3 regions of the Bacillus sp. YC2 genome follow, and region 1 is predicted to be linked to each of the others. Evidence: predicted binding sites of a transcription regulator. Region 1 holds the regulator's gene; each other region holds the start of a gene.

What was found. Region 1 encodes Rex, which represses fermentation and respiration genes when NADH is low (regulators of the CRP and FNR family bind a similar motif). Its sites were predicted from a motif close to TTGTGAAATATTTCACAA; they were not measured.
Region 2: a site for Rex is predicted at 2,671-2,688, ahead of KY305_RS03150 (YwiC-like family protein). Genes of this name have one in related genera too.
Region 3: a site for Rex is predicted at 4,096-4,113, ahead of KY305_RS03870 (cytochrome ubiquinol oxidase subunit I). Genes of this name have one in related genera too.

Annotation. Positions count from the first base shown of each region.
Region 1 is NZ_JAHXDO010000010.1:145,232-150,450, reverse strand. Features, by position in the region: gene KY305_RS15865 (ABC-F family ATP-binding cassette domain-containing protein) at 1-1,302, opposite strand, end outside; gene moaC (cyclic pyranopterin monophosphate synthase MoaC) at 1,441-1,950, shown strand; gene KY305_RS15855 (redox-sensing transcriptional repressor Rex) at 1,950-2,597, shown strand; gene KY305_RS15850 (twin-arginine translocase TatA/TatE family subunit) at 2,615-2,785, shown strand; gene tatC (twin-arginine translocase subunit TatC) at 2,792-3,553, shown strand; gene KY305_RS15840 (YdiK family protein) at 3,594-3,785, opposite strand; gene KY305_RS15835 (CPBP family intramembrane glutamic endopeptidase) at 3,782-4,516, opposite strand; gene groES (co-chaperone GroES) at 4,754-5,038, shown strand; gene groL (chaperonin GroEL) at 5,080-5,219, shown strand, end outside.
Region 2 is NZ_JAHXDO010000001.1:621,906-627,124, forward strand. Features, by position in the region: gene KY305_RS03140 (nitrate reductase subunit alpha) at 1-1,941, opposite strand, end outside; gene KY305_RS03145 (cyclic nucleotide-binding domain-containing protein) at 2,138-2,614, opposite strand; gene KY305_RS03150 (YwiC-like family protein) at 2,758-3,477, shown strand; gene fnr (fumarate/nitrate reduction transcriptional regulator Fnr) at 3,508-4,224, opposite strand; gene narK (nitrate transporter NarK) at 4,325-5,219, opposite strand, start outside.
Region 3 is NZ_JAHXDO010000001.1:760,084-765,302, forward strand. Features, by position in the region: gene cydD (thiol reductant ABC exporter subunit CydD) at 1-1,604, opposite strand, end outside; gene cydB (cytochrome d ubiquinol oxidase subunit II) at 1,604-2,620, opposite strand; gene KY305_RS03870 (cytochrome ubiquinol oxidase subunit I) at 2,604-4,010, opposite strand; gene cimH (citrate/malate transporter CimH) at 4,511-5,219, shown strand, end outside.

The DNA.
Region 1 (5,219 bases):
GCTGAATAAAAAGTTGCCGAGGCAGGTTCTGATTTCTTTTTCCGGCATGTCCGGATATTCATCCCACAGCTCGTCCAGCACGCGTTTCGACGATGTCAGTTCGGCTTGCTCCTGATCATAGTAGCCGATGCTGACATTGGACCCGCAGGTGATCGTCCCGGAGTCTGGTCCGAGTGTTTTCATAATCGTTTTCAGCAAGGTTGATTTGCCGATTCCGTTAGGACCGACAAGGGCGGCGCTTTCGCCTCGTGTAATGCCGAACGTCAAATTTTTCAAAAGCGGCGGCTGGCCGTCATAGCTGATGGAGACATCTTGCACGCGCAGGACATCGTTTCCGCTCTGTTTTGTTATCTCGAACCGGAAAGAGGCGGATTTTTCATCACCAAGCGGCTTTGCCATGACATCCATTCGTTCAAGCTGTTTTCTTCTGCTTTGCGCTCTTTTCGTGGTAGATGCTCTGGCCAGGTTGCGGTCGACAAAATCTTGGAGCTTGGCGATTTCGTCTTGCTGTTTTTCATATAATTTTCTATCTTTCTCGTATTGCTCGGCTTTTTGCTCTAAATAGGCGCTGTAGTTGCCGAAGTATTTTTTGCTTTCGGTTCTTGAGACCTCGTACACTTGGCTGACGACTTTATCAAGGAAGTACCGGTCATGGGAGACGATCAGAATAGCCCCGGAGTATCCCTGTAAATAATGCTCAAGCCAAGTGAGCGTGTCGATGTCGAGATGGTTTGTCGGTTCATCCAAAATGAGAAGGTCCGGCTGGGTTAACAGCAGCTTCCCGAGGGCAAGCCTTGTTTTCTGGCCGCCGCTCAGGCTCTGAACTTTCGCCGAATCGTCAAATTTGCCGAAGCCGAGGCCGTGAAGGACTGACCGGACATCCGCTTCATATTGGTAGCCGCCTTTATCCTTAAAATCCTGCTGAAGCCTGTCGTAGGTTTTCATCAGGCCCTCAAGTTCAGCCGTGTCAGCCGTTGCCATTTTTTCTTCAATGGAGCGCATTTCCTTCTCCATTGCTTTCAGGAAATCAAAAACACTCAGCAATTCTTCTTTTATGGTAAGCTGAGATTCCAAGCCTGTGTGCTGGGCAAGGTATCCCATCGTTAATTCTTTCGGTTTGATTAATTCTCCCTTTTCATATGAAAGGTGACCTGCGATAATTTTAAGAAGAGTTGATTTGCCGGCTCCGTTTCTGCCTACAATGGCGATGCGATCCCGAGATCTGACTTCAAGCTTTATATTGTTTAAAATAGGATCAGCGCCAAAAGATTTGGAAAGCTGATTAATTTGTAAGATCATCATATTATTTCACCTCTGTTATAATAAGTTAAGTGTAGCTTATCAACCTGCTGTCAGCAAACAATACATCAGAATTGGAACATTATAGGATAAGACATCAGGGAGAAAATAGTGTATGATCAGAAGTAAGGAGAGTTTAATATGAATGGATTTTCTCATTTTAATGAAGAGGGCCGTGCCCGCATGGTGGATATAAGCGATAAATCTTCAACAGTTCGTACTGCGGCTGCTGTTTCAAGCGTACACATGAAGCATGAAGTGTACAGCAGAATCAAAAACCGCGAGATCGGCAAAGGAGACGTGCTGGCTGTCGCACAGGTGGCAGGAATCATGGCTGCAAAGCAAACGTCAGCGATTATTCCGATGTGCCATCCGCTTTCTTTAAGCGGCGTCGATATTTCATTCGGCTGGGAAGAAAAAGAAACCGAAGCCATTCTTCATATACAGGCAAGCGTAAAAACGAAAGGGAGTACAGGTGTGGAAATGGAAGCGCTAACTTCCGCATCAGTGTGCGCTTTGACCGTCTATGACATGTGCAAGGCGCTGGATAAGGGGATGGTCATCGGCCCTACCTGTCTGCTTGAAAAAACAGGCGGGAAAAACGGTGATTTTAAAAGAGATGCATCTGAGTATAAAGTGGAGGACCAATAATGAATAAGGATCAATCAAAAATTCCACAGGCGACAGCAAAACGGCTGCCGCTTTATTATCGCTTTTTAAAGAATTTGCACGCGTCAGGAAAGCAGCGCGTTTCCTCGGCTGAGCTCAGTGACGCGGTAAAAGTCGATTCGGCCACGATCCGCAGGGATTTTTCCTATTTCGGAGCGCTTGGCAAAAAAGGATATGGATATAATGTGGATTACCTGCTGTCATTTTTCAGAAAAACCCTCGATCAGGATGAAACGACAAACGTCATTTTGATCGGTGTCGGGAATTTAGGGACGGCTTTTCTTCACTATAATTTCACAAAAAATAATAACACGAAAATTTCTATGGCTTTTGATGTGAATCAGAGTAAAATAGGAACTGAGGTAGGCGGTGTGCCTGTCTATAACCTGGATGATTTAGAGCTCCATATTAAGGATGAACCCGTGGCGATTCTTACTGTACCGGCAGTTGCCGCCCAGTCGATCACTGACCGTCTTGTGGCGCTTGGGATAAAGGGAATCCTCAATTTTACGCCGGCCCGTTTGAATGTGCCGGATCACATTCGAATTCATCATATAGATTTAGCTGTTGAACTTCAATCATTGGTTTATTTCTTAAAGCATTATTCTGTGTTAGAAGAGATCGAATAACGAAAGGAGGAGCGCACATGATCGGTCCAGGAAGCCTGGCAGTAATAGGGGTAGTGGCAGTCATTATTTTCGGCCCGAAGAAGCTTCCCGAATTAGGAAAAGCAGCGGGGGACACGCTTCGTGAATTTAAGAATGCTACTAAAGGATTAGCCGGTGAAGAAGAGGAAAAAAAGAAAGAAGATCAGTAAGTTAGGATGACACGTATGAGAGTGAATCAAATGTCGCTTGTGGAGCATATTGCCGAACTTCGGAAACGATTGCTAATTGTTGCGTTATCCTTTGCGGTTTTCTTTGCCGCCGGCTTTTTTCTGGCAAAGCCTATCATTGTGTATCTTCAAAAAGCCGATGAAGTGAAGGAGCTTACTCTTAATGCTTTTAAGCTGACAGATCCGCTGTATATCTTTTTGCAGTTTGCGTTTATTATCGGCATCATTTTGACTTCGCCGGTCATTCTTTATCAGATTTGGGCGTTTGTCAGTCCCGGACTGTATGAAAAGGAGCGCAAAGTAACACTCAGCTATATCCCGATCGCGATCGTGCTGTTTGTTGCGGGAGTGTCGTTTTCTTATTATATTTTATTTCCGCTGGTCGTTGATTTTATGAAGCGGGTTTCGAATGACTTGGATGTGAATCAGGTTATCGGCATCACCGAGTACTTTCATTTTCTTCTGCAGCTGACCATTCCGTTTGGGCTGCTGTTTCAAATGCCGGTTCTTCTCATGTTTTTAACAAGGCTCGGTATTGTGACACCGATGTTTTTATCGAAAATCCGAAAGTACGCGTACTTTGTTTTGCTTGTGATCGCCGCGCTGATCGCGCCGCCTGAGCTGCTGTCCCATTTGATGATCACCATTCCGCTTTGCATATTATATGAGATCAGTATCCTCATATCCAAAGCGGCGTATCGGAAAAAGCAGACAGCCAGCCGCGAGTCTGACCGTGACATATCAGCATAATAAAAAAGCCATTTCTCATATAACGAGAAATGGCTTTTCTTTATTTTTGATTTTTCTTTACCTTAAGCGAAAAAGCAAACATTTTGAAAGAAATACTGATATTATAAGCGGCGAAAACCATCAGCAGAATGGAATAAAAAGACCACATGCTGCCCGGCGAGCTTGCGGCCAGATATGTGAAGATACAGCCGACGATAAAATAGATCAAGCCCCAAGTCATTGGGTTCCTCATAAAAACAATCCTCCAATAATTAATTGCATTTGTTCACTGTGCTGTTCAATGTATTTTTGGGCTGGTCCGAGCTGCATGACCACGACGATGGTATTCATCATGACATGGGCGAACATCGGCACAAGAATCCGTTTCGTCTGCACGTATAAAAACGCAAAGGTAAAGCCCATGGCTGTGTAAAGCAGCAGATGCGTGAGATCTTGGTGAACAATGCCGAAAATCACGGAGCTGATCAGCCCGGCGATAAAGAAATTCGTTTTTTCATACAGTACTCCGAAGATGATCTTCCTGAAAATGATTTCTTCAAGGATCGGCCCTACAATAGAAGAAACGATAATCATGAGCGGCATGGCTTTAATGATTCTGAGAATGGCTTGAGTGTTTTCGGAGCCGCTGTTTACGTGAAAGACGTATTGTTCAATTAAACCCGCGATTCCTTGAGCAAATAAAGCGAGCCAGACTCCGGCAACAGCCCAGAGGACGGACATGCCGGCCGATGCTTTTTTTCCGTTTCTCAATGGTTGCTTCGGCACGGTTCTCAAAATCAATAGAACGATGATCAGGCAGATAAAAAAGCTTGCCACAGAATAAATCCCTTGAGCCTGAACGAGATTTTCTTCTGTCGGCTGTCCGCCTGCATAGCCGAATTTGTACATTAAAGGAATTCCGATTATTACAGAAGCCTGCATGAGAACATATGTCAAAATGATATACCAATACTGTTTTCTCAAATGATATGTACTCCTTTACCCTATAAAATCAACTTGTCTGATATTATTGTAACACAACTGAACTTGAGGTGAAAAAACGAGAAAATCCCGTGAAAATAAGAATCATGTAAGCGTGAAAATTTTTTATTCTTATGACTTGAAATTGGAAGTGAGATTCTTTATTATAATAATTGTGTTAGCACTCTTTAGAGCTGAGTGCTAAAATTACATATTCATACTATTGAGGAGGTTATTACATTGTTAAAGCCATTAGGTGATCGCGTTGTCATTGAACTCGTAGAATCTGAAGAAAAAACTGCCAGCGGAATCGTATTACCGGATTCTGCAAAAGAAAAGCCGCAAGAAGGCAAAATCGTGGCAGCCGGTTCAGGTCGCGTGTTAGAAAGCGGAGAGCGCGTTGCTTTAGAAGTAAAAGAGGGCGACCGCATTATCTTCTCAAAATACGCCGGTACTGAAGTGAAATACGAAGGTACTGAATACTTAATCTTACGTGAAAGCGACATTTTAGCTGTTATTGGCTAAGTAGATAAATATTTTTAAAAATTTGAGGAGGTTTCGTTAACATGGCAAAAGATATTAAGTTTAGTGAAGAAGCGCGCCGCGCTATGCTTCGCGGTGTCGATGCGCTTGCTGACGCTGTAAAAGTAACTTTAGGGCCAAAAGGACGCAACGTGGTTCTGGAGAAAAAATTTGGTTCTCCGTT
Region 2 (5,219 bases), on a different contig from region 1:
CGGAAGCCACCCCAGCCGCGCCGCCAGCACATTGTAATCGGCGTGGTGCTTGTAGCGGGATGACGCAGCAATCGGTGATGCCAAATCACTGATCGGCTGGTCCTCGTAACGCCACTGATCTGTCGCAAAGTAGAAAAACGAGGTGCCGTTTTGCAGCTTAGGCACGCCTTCCCAGTCCTTTGCAGTTGCAATCGTCTGCCACCCTTCAGCAGGACGGAGCTTTTCCTGCCCCACATAATGGGCCCAGCCTCCGCCGTTTACGCCTTGGGCGCCTACGAGTAAAACAAGATTTAACACAGCTCGGTAGATTGTGTCGGAGTTGAACCAGTGGTTTATCCCCGCCCCTACGATAATCATGGACCTGCCGTCTGTATCGATCGCATTTTGGGCGAACTCTCTGGCAAGCTTAATGACAGCTTCTTTTTTGATTCCTGTCATTTGTTCCTGCCAGCCGGGTGTAAACGGCTCAGGATCATCATAGGAGACAGCTGATTGCTGACCGATGCCCCGGTTTACGCCGTAGTTAGCCAGTATCAAGTCAAACACGGTCGTGACGTACGTCTCTTCACCGTTCAGGTTCATTTTTTTAATAGGAAGATCCCGCTCGAGCACTTTGTTTCCGTCATTTGAAAAATACGGGATGCGCACCGTGCCGATTTCGTCCTCTATTCCGAGCACAGAGAGACGGGGTTCAATCGGTTCCCCGGTTTCTTCATCAATCATGTGCAGGTTCCATTTCTGCTGCCCGTCCCAGCGCGAGCCCATTGTTCCTTGCGGTATGGCAAACGCATTTGTCTGTTCATTCCAGACCGCAGGCTTCCACTGATCATGCTTTGTCTGCCGCCCGATGTCCTTCGCATGCAGAAACCGTCCCGCTGTATACACGCCATTTTCTTTTGACAGGGTGACGAAGAATGGAAAATCCGTGTATTGCTTTGCGTACTTGATAAAACGCTCTGTCTCCTGATTCACATAAAACTCCTGCAAAATGACGTGGCCCATCGCCATCGCAAGCGCCCCGTCAGTCCCTTGGCGGATACTCAGCCAGTCATCCGCGAACTTTGAGGATTCCGCAAAATCCGGGCTGATTGAAATGACCTTAGCGCCTTTATAGCGGGCTTCCGCCAAAAAATGCGCATCAGGCGTTCTCGTTAACGGAACGTTCGAGCCCCATGTGATGATATAGCCTGAATTGTACCAATCACTGCTTTCCGGAACGTCCGTCTGGTCGCCCCAAATTTGCGGGGATGCCGGAGGAAGATCCGCATACCAGTCATAGAAACTGAGCATAGGGCCGCCGATTAAAGACATGAATCGCGAACCTGATGCGTGGCTGATCATGGACATCGCCGGGATCGGAGAAAAACCGACATTCCGGTCAGGCCCGTATTTCATGACTGTATACAGCAGAGAGGCTGAAATCAGCTTCAGCACCTCCTGCCACTCAGCGCGCACAAAACCGCCTTTCCCTCTTGCCTGTTTATAGGACTTCGCTTTTTCAGGATGTTCAACGATCGATTTCCAGGCTTCCAATGGATTTTGATGAGCCTGCAATGCTTCCCGCCACAAATTGATCAGCACACCGCGCACGTATGGATATTTCACACGGAGCGGGCTGTAGATGTACCATGAAAAACTGGCCCCCCGCGGACAGCCTCTCGGTTCGAAATCAGGCATATCCGGACCTGTTGATGGATAATTCAAGTTTTGTCCTTCCCACGTGACAATTCCGTTTTTCACATAAATATTCCAGCTGCAAGACCCCGTGCAGTTGACGCCGTGGGTGGAGCGAACAACTTTGTCGTACTGCCATCTGTTTCTGTATACATTCTCCCAATCACGATCTTCGCGGGTGGTTTGGCTATGTTTATTTGAATGATGTTCGATAGGAGAAAAATAGTTTAATCTCCTGAACAACGGACTCATTTTCTTTTTCTTCATGATCGTTCACTCCTTCCGAGTCAGGTGATGCTATATTCACTATAAACAGAGACAGCGTGTCTCCTTGTGAACTATGTCACAAACCTTGCTTTTTTCACAAAATGTTCACACAAAGGAGAAGGAAGGACTTTCACAGGATGTGATGAAGACGCCTGAACGCCGCCTTTCATTCAAAGATCAAAAAAACCGGTTCTTTTTAAGAACCGGGCTCGGCGTTTTCATCCTGTGATGTATGCAGATACCGCAAAAACAACTGATAGGAACAAAAGACATTTTGCTGAAGCATCGCCAAAAAATTCATTTGCAGCTGCGGATGGTAAGACATCATTTTCTTAAATACGGAATAAGGAATATTGAGGATTAGAATATCTGGGGAGGCATTGACTGAGATAAAAGGCGATAGATACTGCCCGCCTTTTTCATCAATCGGAAACACATCGCCTTTTTCCCACAGCCCAACGGTTTGCGATCCTTCAGGGAGCCTGCTGTCCTTAAAACGGATACTGCCTTTTAAAACAATATAAACGGATTGTGAATGAAGAAAGGATGGAGACTGATCAGATGAGCCGCGGATAAACGTCCCGTTTTTCAGCAAGGTTTCGACAATGGATAAAGGCACTTCATTAAACATAGGAAGTTGTTTCAGAAATAATAAATAGTCACACTGATTCATAGGAAAGCCTCCTGTGCTAAGGATAGCTTTAGTGTAGCTCGATTGAGCCTGTACAGCAGTGATGTATTTCACAGCTTGTATGATGAATGTCACTGATCAGGAGGATGTTTGCATTTATAATGAAATAAAAAAGGAGGACTTCGATGAAGGCGATGATTCCGAAGCAGCACGGCGCATGGGCGATGCTGCTGATTCCATTTTTACTCGGCATGGTCAAGGGAGGTCCGATTTTCTGGCATATTCCGCTACTCCTAGGCTGGCTTTTCCTTTACTTGGCGGTTTACCCCGTTTCGCTTGCCTTGAAAAAGAAACAACGTAAGCCCTTTCAAAAGTGGATATGGTACTACGGTTTTCCGGCTTGCTGCTTTCTGATTGCCTCTGCCATTCATAAGCCGCAACTCATCTGGGTCGGCATTTCTTTATTGCCGCTGTTTCTTATCCATATGCATTATGCCCGCCGAAAAAACGAACGAGCGCTAACGAACGATATTGCAGGCGTCTTGTTCTTTTGTTCAGGCGGGCTTGCCAGCTGCTGGCTTGGAACGGGAACCCTTGACGGCTGGGCTTGGTTTATATTCTTGCAGTCTGCTTTATTTTTTATCGGGAGTTCTTTTTATGTGAAGTCGGTCATTCGGGAGAGAAAAAACCGAACATTTGCATACTGGTCATGGGGATATCATCTCTTGCTCCCCTTTTTATCAGCTCTTCTCGGAGCAGGCTGGGCATTCCTTGCTTTTGTCCCAAGCAGTTTGCGGGCATGGTTTTTTCACGGGAGAGATTGGCCTGCGAAAACGATCGGCATTCTTGAAATCGTAAATGCCGGCTTCTTTTTCGCCGTCATGTGTGCATATATGACAAGATAAAAAACAAGGACATCGGCTGTCCTTGTTCTTTCAGTCAATATTGCAAATCTCCAGCGGGCAGTTTTCACACTCGATCTCACGCCGTAAATAGTCCCGCTTGTGCAAAATAATTTTTCCGGTTTCGTCTATCGAAATAACCCCTTGTTTACGGAGGTCTCCCAACATGCGGTTGACGCTTTCCCTTGCCGCCGCACAAAACTTTGCCAAATCCTGATTTGTCAGCACAATGTTAATCAGAATCCCGTCGCTTCGTTCCACCCCGTAGCTGTTTGATAAGCGGATAAGGGTAGAATAGAGCGCCCCTTTTTTGCCGTGAAGAAGCAGATCCCTGATTTTGGACTGGATTTTTCGGAGGTGGGTGCTCATCCATTTCATAAATTCAAAAGTCAAATCACCGTTTTGGATTAATTCCTTTTCCAGCTTGTTTTTATTAATGACGAGCACCTCGCCATCCTCTAACACTTTTGCACTGAGCATATATCTCGGCTCTTCTGTGAACAGTGTCAGTTCACCGACAATATCGTTTTTTTGGCAGATTCTAAGCGTCAGGTCTTTTCCGTCAGACGTTAGCTTGCCGATTTCAATGAGCCCTGATTGAATCAGGTAAAGCTCTTCTGCATCCATTCCTTCTTGAAACAAATATGTGTGTTTTTTCATTTTCCTTTTCGTGCTGATCGATTCCAGCAATTCATGCAGTTCGCTGGAAAGAAGATCTTTATCAGATTTTCGAACAGAGAGAATATTCATGAGCTCACCTCGAAGAAAGTCACGTTGCGTATGTTTATTGTAACGTGAATTGATTTGCACCCATCCAGAAAAAACTAACAATCTTGTGAATGGACCAGTATTAGTTGACGCTCTGACTGTTTCTCTCCGTATGTGTTTTCATTTTTCCCTGCCAATACATCCAGATCACAAGAACAAAGCTGGCTAACGCAGCCTCTGAAAGTGCCATAAACCCGATGGCGTATTGGCCTGTTGCCTGAAATACACTTGCCAGAATAAGCGGTGGGAAAAAACCGCCCAGTCCGCCCATAGCAGACACAATACCGTTGGCAATCCCTGCTTGATTCGAAAAATAGAAAGGCACCAGTTTAAATACCGTCCCGTTTCCAATACCTGAGCAGACTGCCACCGTTAATGATCCAAACGCATAAAGGCCGATCGTCGGCGAGAATGACAAAATAATGCCTGATAGCGTAAGCCCTGCGAAAACGAACATCAAAATGCGGAGCGGGTCCATTTTATCTGCAAGAAATCCTCCCACAGGCCTGAGCAGCGTAGAGACCGCAATAAAGCCAGCCGTCCGCAACCCTGCATCCGCAGGGTTCAGCCCGAAATGCTCAACCAAAAAGTTCGGCAGATAGATGGTAAAGGCGACAAAGGCGCCAAACGTAATAAAATAAAACAGGCTCAAAAACCACAGCACATGATTTCGGTAAACGGCTTTGATTTGAGTCTTTACGGAAACGTTGACCTTCTTTTCATGCCGATCGCCGAACAAAACGTGCAGTAATGCAAAGACAGCCAGCAAAACAAGATACATCTGCACGGTTGCTTTCCATCCCGCGGCTTGAGCAATAACCGGCGCCGCAAATGTGGTAATGGCGGTTCCGATGTTTCCCGCACCGTAAATCCCATTGACGACACCGTGCTTTTCCTTCGGATAATATTTCGGAAGCGATGTCACTCCGATGGAGAATACCGCTCCCCCGATCCCTAAGAAAAAGCCGCCCGCGATT
Region 3 (5,219 bases), on a different contig from region 1:
TCAAGCACGATAATTTCGTCCATCTCAAGCATCCAATGAAGACGATGAGTAGCGAGAAAGACGAGCTTATCCTCAAACAGGCGATTCATTGTTTCTTTTAATTCATATTCTGTTTCAATATCAAGGTGAGCGGTCGGCTCATCCAAAAGAAGAATCGGACGGTTACCTAAAAAGGCCCGGGCCAGGGCGACACGCTGAGCCTGACCTCCGCTGAGCGCCCGGCCCCCTTCACCAATTCGGCCGTCAAGGCCTTCAGGCAGATCATTGATCAGCTCAGAAAGACCAGCCGATGCAGCAGCGCGGGCCGTTTCCTCACGGGATGCATCCGGATGATAAAACAGAATATTATTCATTAACGTATCATCAAAAATATACGGATGCTGCGGAATATAAAGAAGCTGCTTCTGCCAGCCGTCCGTCTGCAAATGGGAGCGGGATACTCCGTTCACCTTGATCTCACCGGATTCAGGCTCTAAAAAGCCGCCCAGCACATCAATGAGAGTGGATTTTCCCGCGCCGCTTTCACCGATAATCCCGATTTTTTTCTTCCCTTTAAAGGACAGATTAAATTCAGACATCGTTTCCCGGACGGACAAACGTGTAAGCTTCAGTTCATCTTCGTCAGACCACGCGTCAAGCTGCAGCGGTTGTTCTTCTTTAAAACCGGGCTGCTCCAATATCGCTTGAATCGTCTTCCCCGCCTCCTGCCCGTTTAACGTGGCGTGGTAATCGTTCCCCACCTCACGCACAGGGAGAAAATATTCCGGCGCGAGAATCAGAGCGGTCAGGGCAGGCCCGAGAAGAATGTGACCGTCAATCAGCCGCAAACCGAGGAACACCGCCACTGTCGCCACCGACAGCATCGTGAAGAAATCAAGGGCGAATGAAGATAAAAACGCTACCCGAAGCGTGCTCATTGTCGCCTTGCGGTATCTCTCGCTGACATGAAAAATGTTTTTACTGTGTGATTTGCTTAGCCCTAAAAACCGCAATGTCTCCAACCCGCGAAGCGAATCGACGAAATGATTGGAAAGCGTCTGATAGGACTTCCATTGGCGATCGGCTTTTTTCTGTGCGACAAGCCCGAGAAGGATCATAAACACAATCAAAATCGGGAGCGCAAGAATCAGAATCAAAGCCGATGTTTTATCCTGAAAAAACACAAAAATAACAACAGCGGCCGGCACAATCGCCATGCTGACCATTTTCGGCAGAAAAAGCTCTAGATAGCGGCGGAACTGGCTGATGCCTTCCATCGCCAGCGTCACCATCTGCCCGGTCCCCTCTTTTTTCGCAAAGCGGGGGCCGAGGCGAAACAACTGTTCAAGAAATCTTTTTCTGAGGTCAGCGCCGGTTTGGGCGGCATACTGATAAACGATTTTTTGGCGAACCGTTGTGACAGCATGCCTGACCAAAAACGCAAGCAGGAAAAAACCGATAACCGGATAAAGAGAAGCAATCCGCTTCCCGTTAAACAGTCCGGTTACCGCCTGGCTCAGCCATTCCGCCTGCATAATGATGGCGGCTGTCTGAATAATCGTTAATCCTGTAATGATCGTGAGAATCCGCTTCATTCCTTTATAAAGAAACAGGTCTTTTCCCATTAATAAGTCATAGGCTCCTTATGGCTGACGCGCTTCCGGAAAACATAATAGCTCCAGATCTGACTGCCGATGACAAACGGCAAAAGTGTTAATGCAGCAATTGTCATGACCTTGAGCGAATAATCACCGGAAGACGCATTAGCTACTGTTAAGTCGTACGCGCTTTTAAGCGAGCTGACCATGACGCGCGGGAACAATGAAATGAAAATCATCGCGACTGTTAAAGCAAGTCCCGCACCGGTCATACCGAATGCCCAGCCGTCCTTTTTCTTGCTCATAAACAAAACGGCAAGCAAGTTGCAGATGACAATCAGCACGAACACAGGGATCGTGATGGCTGCCCGGCGTGTAAACATATCCGTATCGTATGCAGACATCGCAAAGAAAGCGAGCACAAAAAGAAAAATAACGCCGATCACCCGTTTTGCCATTTTTCTCGCCCGATCCTGCAAATCGCCGATCGTGCGCAGTGTGACAAACATTAAACCATGCAGGAAAGCAAGAAGTGTGACGGTTACTCCGCCAAGAACGGAATATCCGTTAATAAAATCAGAGAATCCGGCATGGATATTCATGTTTCCGTCAATCGGCATGCCGCGGAATAAGCTTGTAAAAATAACGCCAAATACAAACGGCGGGATGAGACTTCCGAAGAAAATAACCCAATCCCATGCTTTGACCCATTTCAGGTTATCCACTTTTCCGCGGAATTCAAAGGCAACCCCCCGGCCCATTAAAGCAAGGAGAATAATGATAAACGGAATGTAATACCCGCTCAGCATTGTCGCGTACCAGTTCGGGAATGCCGCGAAGATCGCTCCCGTACCCGTCAAGAGCCATACCTCATTCGCATCCCAGAACGGGCCGATCGTGTTGATCAGCACTCTGCGTTCTAATTCATTATGGCCAAGAAATCGGGTCGAAATGCCGACACCGAAATCGAAACCTTCTAAAAAGAAAAATCCGACAAACAATAAAGCAACCAGTATAAACCAAAGATCATGAAGTGACGCCATGGTAGACCTCCTGACTGAACGGATCTGTTGATACAGGAACATCCTTGTGATCATCGTGGTCCGCACCTTTTTTAATTTCACGAACGAATAGGAAGACAAGCAGCGTGCCGAGTATCAAGTACATGACGCCGAAGCCGATAATTGAGAACAGCAGAGATCCCGTCGTTACGTTAGGCGAAACGGATTGGGCGGTCGTCATTTGCCCCATGACCGTCCATGGCTGGCGGCCGATTTCAGTCATAATCCAGCCGGCTGAGTTCGCAATAAACGGAAACGCAATCAGCGCCACCATACCGCGTAAATACCACTTGCTCGTGTGAAGTTTTTTGCGGCGGTTCAGGATAAAGCCGGCAATGGCTGCAAAAATCATAAGCGCACCTGCTCCCGCCATAATGCGGAAACTCCAGAATGTTGTTTTAACAGGCGGGATATAATCGCCTTTTCCGTACATTTTTTCGTATTCTTTTTGAAGTGTTTTCATCCCTTTCACACTGCCGCTGAACTTCTGGTAAGCCAAGTAGCTCAATGCGTAGGGAATTGAAATTTCAGATGTGTTCTTTTCTTTATTCGTGTCGATATTGGCAAAGGCAGTCCATGCAGCAGGATCACCGCTGTCCTCCCAAAGCGCTTCACTGGCAGCCATTTTCATCGGCTGTGACTCCATTAAGTGCTCAGCCTGCATATGTCCGCTGAAGGCAACGCCGATACCGGCGATCAAACCGACAACCATAGAAAGCTTGAATGATTTATGAAAGAAAGGCACTTCTTTTTTCTTCAATAATTTAAATGCGCTGACGCCGGCGATAAAGAAAGCGCCTGTCGCAAGCGCGCCGAAAATGACATGAGGGAATTCAACCCACAGCTGAGGGTTTGTAAGCAGCGCCCCGAAATCATTCATTTCCGCACGGCCGTTTTTAATTGTAAAGCCGACCGGCTCCTGCATGAAGGAGTTCGCCGTCAAAATCCAGAAAGACGACATAATCGTTCCGAAGGATACAAGCCAAATGCAAAGCAAATGAACTTTTTTAGATAAACGGTCCCAGCCGAAAATCCATAATCCGATAAAAATAGACTCCATAAAAAACGCCAAAAGCGCTTCAATCGCAAGCGGAGCGCCAAACACGTCTCCGACAAAACGGGAATAATCAGACCAGTTCAAACCGAACTGAAATTCCTGAAGTATCCCAGTGACGACGCCGACAGCAAAATTGATTAAAAAGAGATGGCCCCAAAATTTAGCCATTTTGAGATAGGTCTCTTGCTTTTTCACAACGTAAAGCGTCTCCATCAAAGCAACCATAAATACAAGCCCGATAGACATAGGCACAAACAAGAAATGGAACAATGTTGTTGATGCAAATTGAATGCGGGCTAAAACCAACTCACTCATGATGTTTCCTCCAATCTGGTAATTGCTCAACATTTCACAAATAAGACAAAAAGTATTGCTCGGCATTTCACAAAAAAGGATCTATTTGTTCAACGTTTCACAAATTTGTCAAAAAGTAATGTGTAATCAGCCAAAATGACCTAGGGTGAATGGCTGTCTTGTAAATGATTCAATATCATTACTTTACAACGATTCAGCTTAAAAAAAAAGATCAATATACCTAAAAAAGGGCTGAATTTGTGACCGATTATTGTCTATTTTGTATATGTTTTATGTCAATACCTAGGATATTCGTCCCTTTCATATCGTACATCTTTTTTTTTCGCGTTGCGAACAAAATGCTTTTTCCGCTTACAAACCGCGCGGCACAGCCATTTCGGAACGTCCATCGATACAAAAGGCTTGCTCTCTAGTAAATTCATAATATATAAACAATTTAAATTTTTTAGTATACTTTAAATGGGGATTATTTTTACTGCATAACGACTGGGGGAAAAAGCATGGGAGAACTTCAAACAAATTTGCAAACGGATTCAATCCAAAAAGAGGAACAGACTGAAAACTGGTTCGCTAAAGCAATGAATATAAGAATCGGCATTATACCGCTTCCTATATATGTCCTGCTATTCATATTAATTACTGTGTTTGTCATGAGCCACGATGTAAAAAGCGACATGCTGACAGCAATTGCCGTCATGGGCTTCTTCGGCTTTACCTTTGCCCAAATCGGAAAGGCCATTCCGATCGTTCGATCCATCGGCGGCCCCGCGATCCTCGCAACCTTTATTCCGTCCGCTGTCGTCTACTACCACCTGCTTCCGAAAGACATTATAAAATCGACAACAGAATTCACAGACAGCTCCAACTTTCTCTATTTGTTTATTGCCGGTATTGTGGTCGGCAGTATTCTCGGGATGAAGAGAGAAACGTTAATGAAAGCTTTCGCAAAGATTTTTATTCCGCTTATTGCAGGTTCAATAGCGGCTGCGATTGTCGGCTTATGCGTAGGCACTCTGCTCGGACTCGGCTTCCAGCACACACTGCTTTACATTGTCGTGCCGATTATGGCGGGGGGCGTCGGAGAAGGCGCGATTCCTTTATCGATCGGATACTCCGATATTATGCCGATGTCTCAGGGAGATGCATTTGCGCTTGTGCTGCCGTCCATCATGCTCGGAAGCCTGTGCGCTATTATTTTATCGGGGTCGC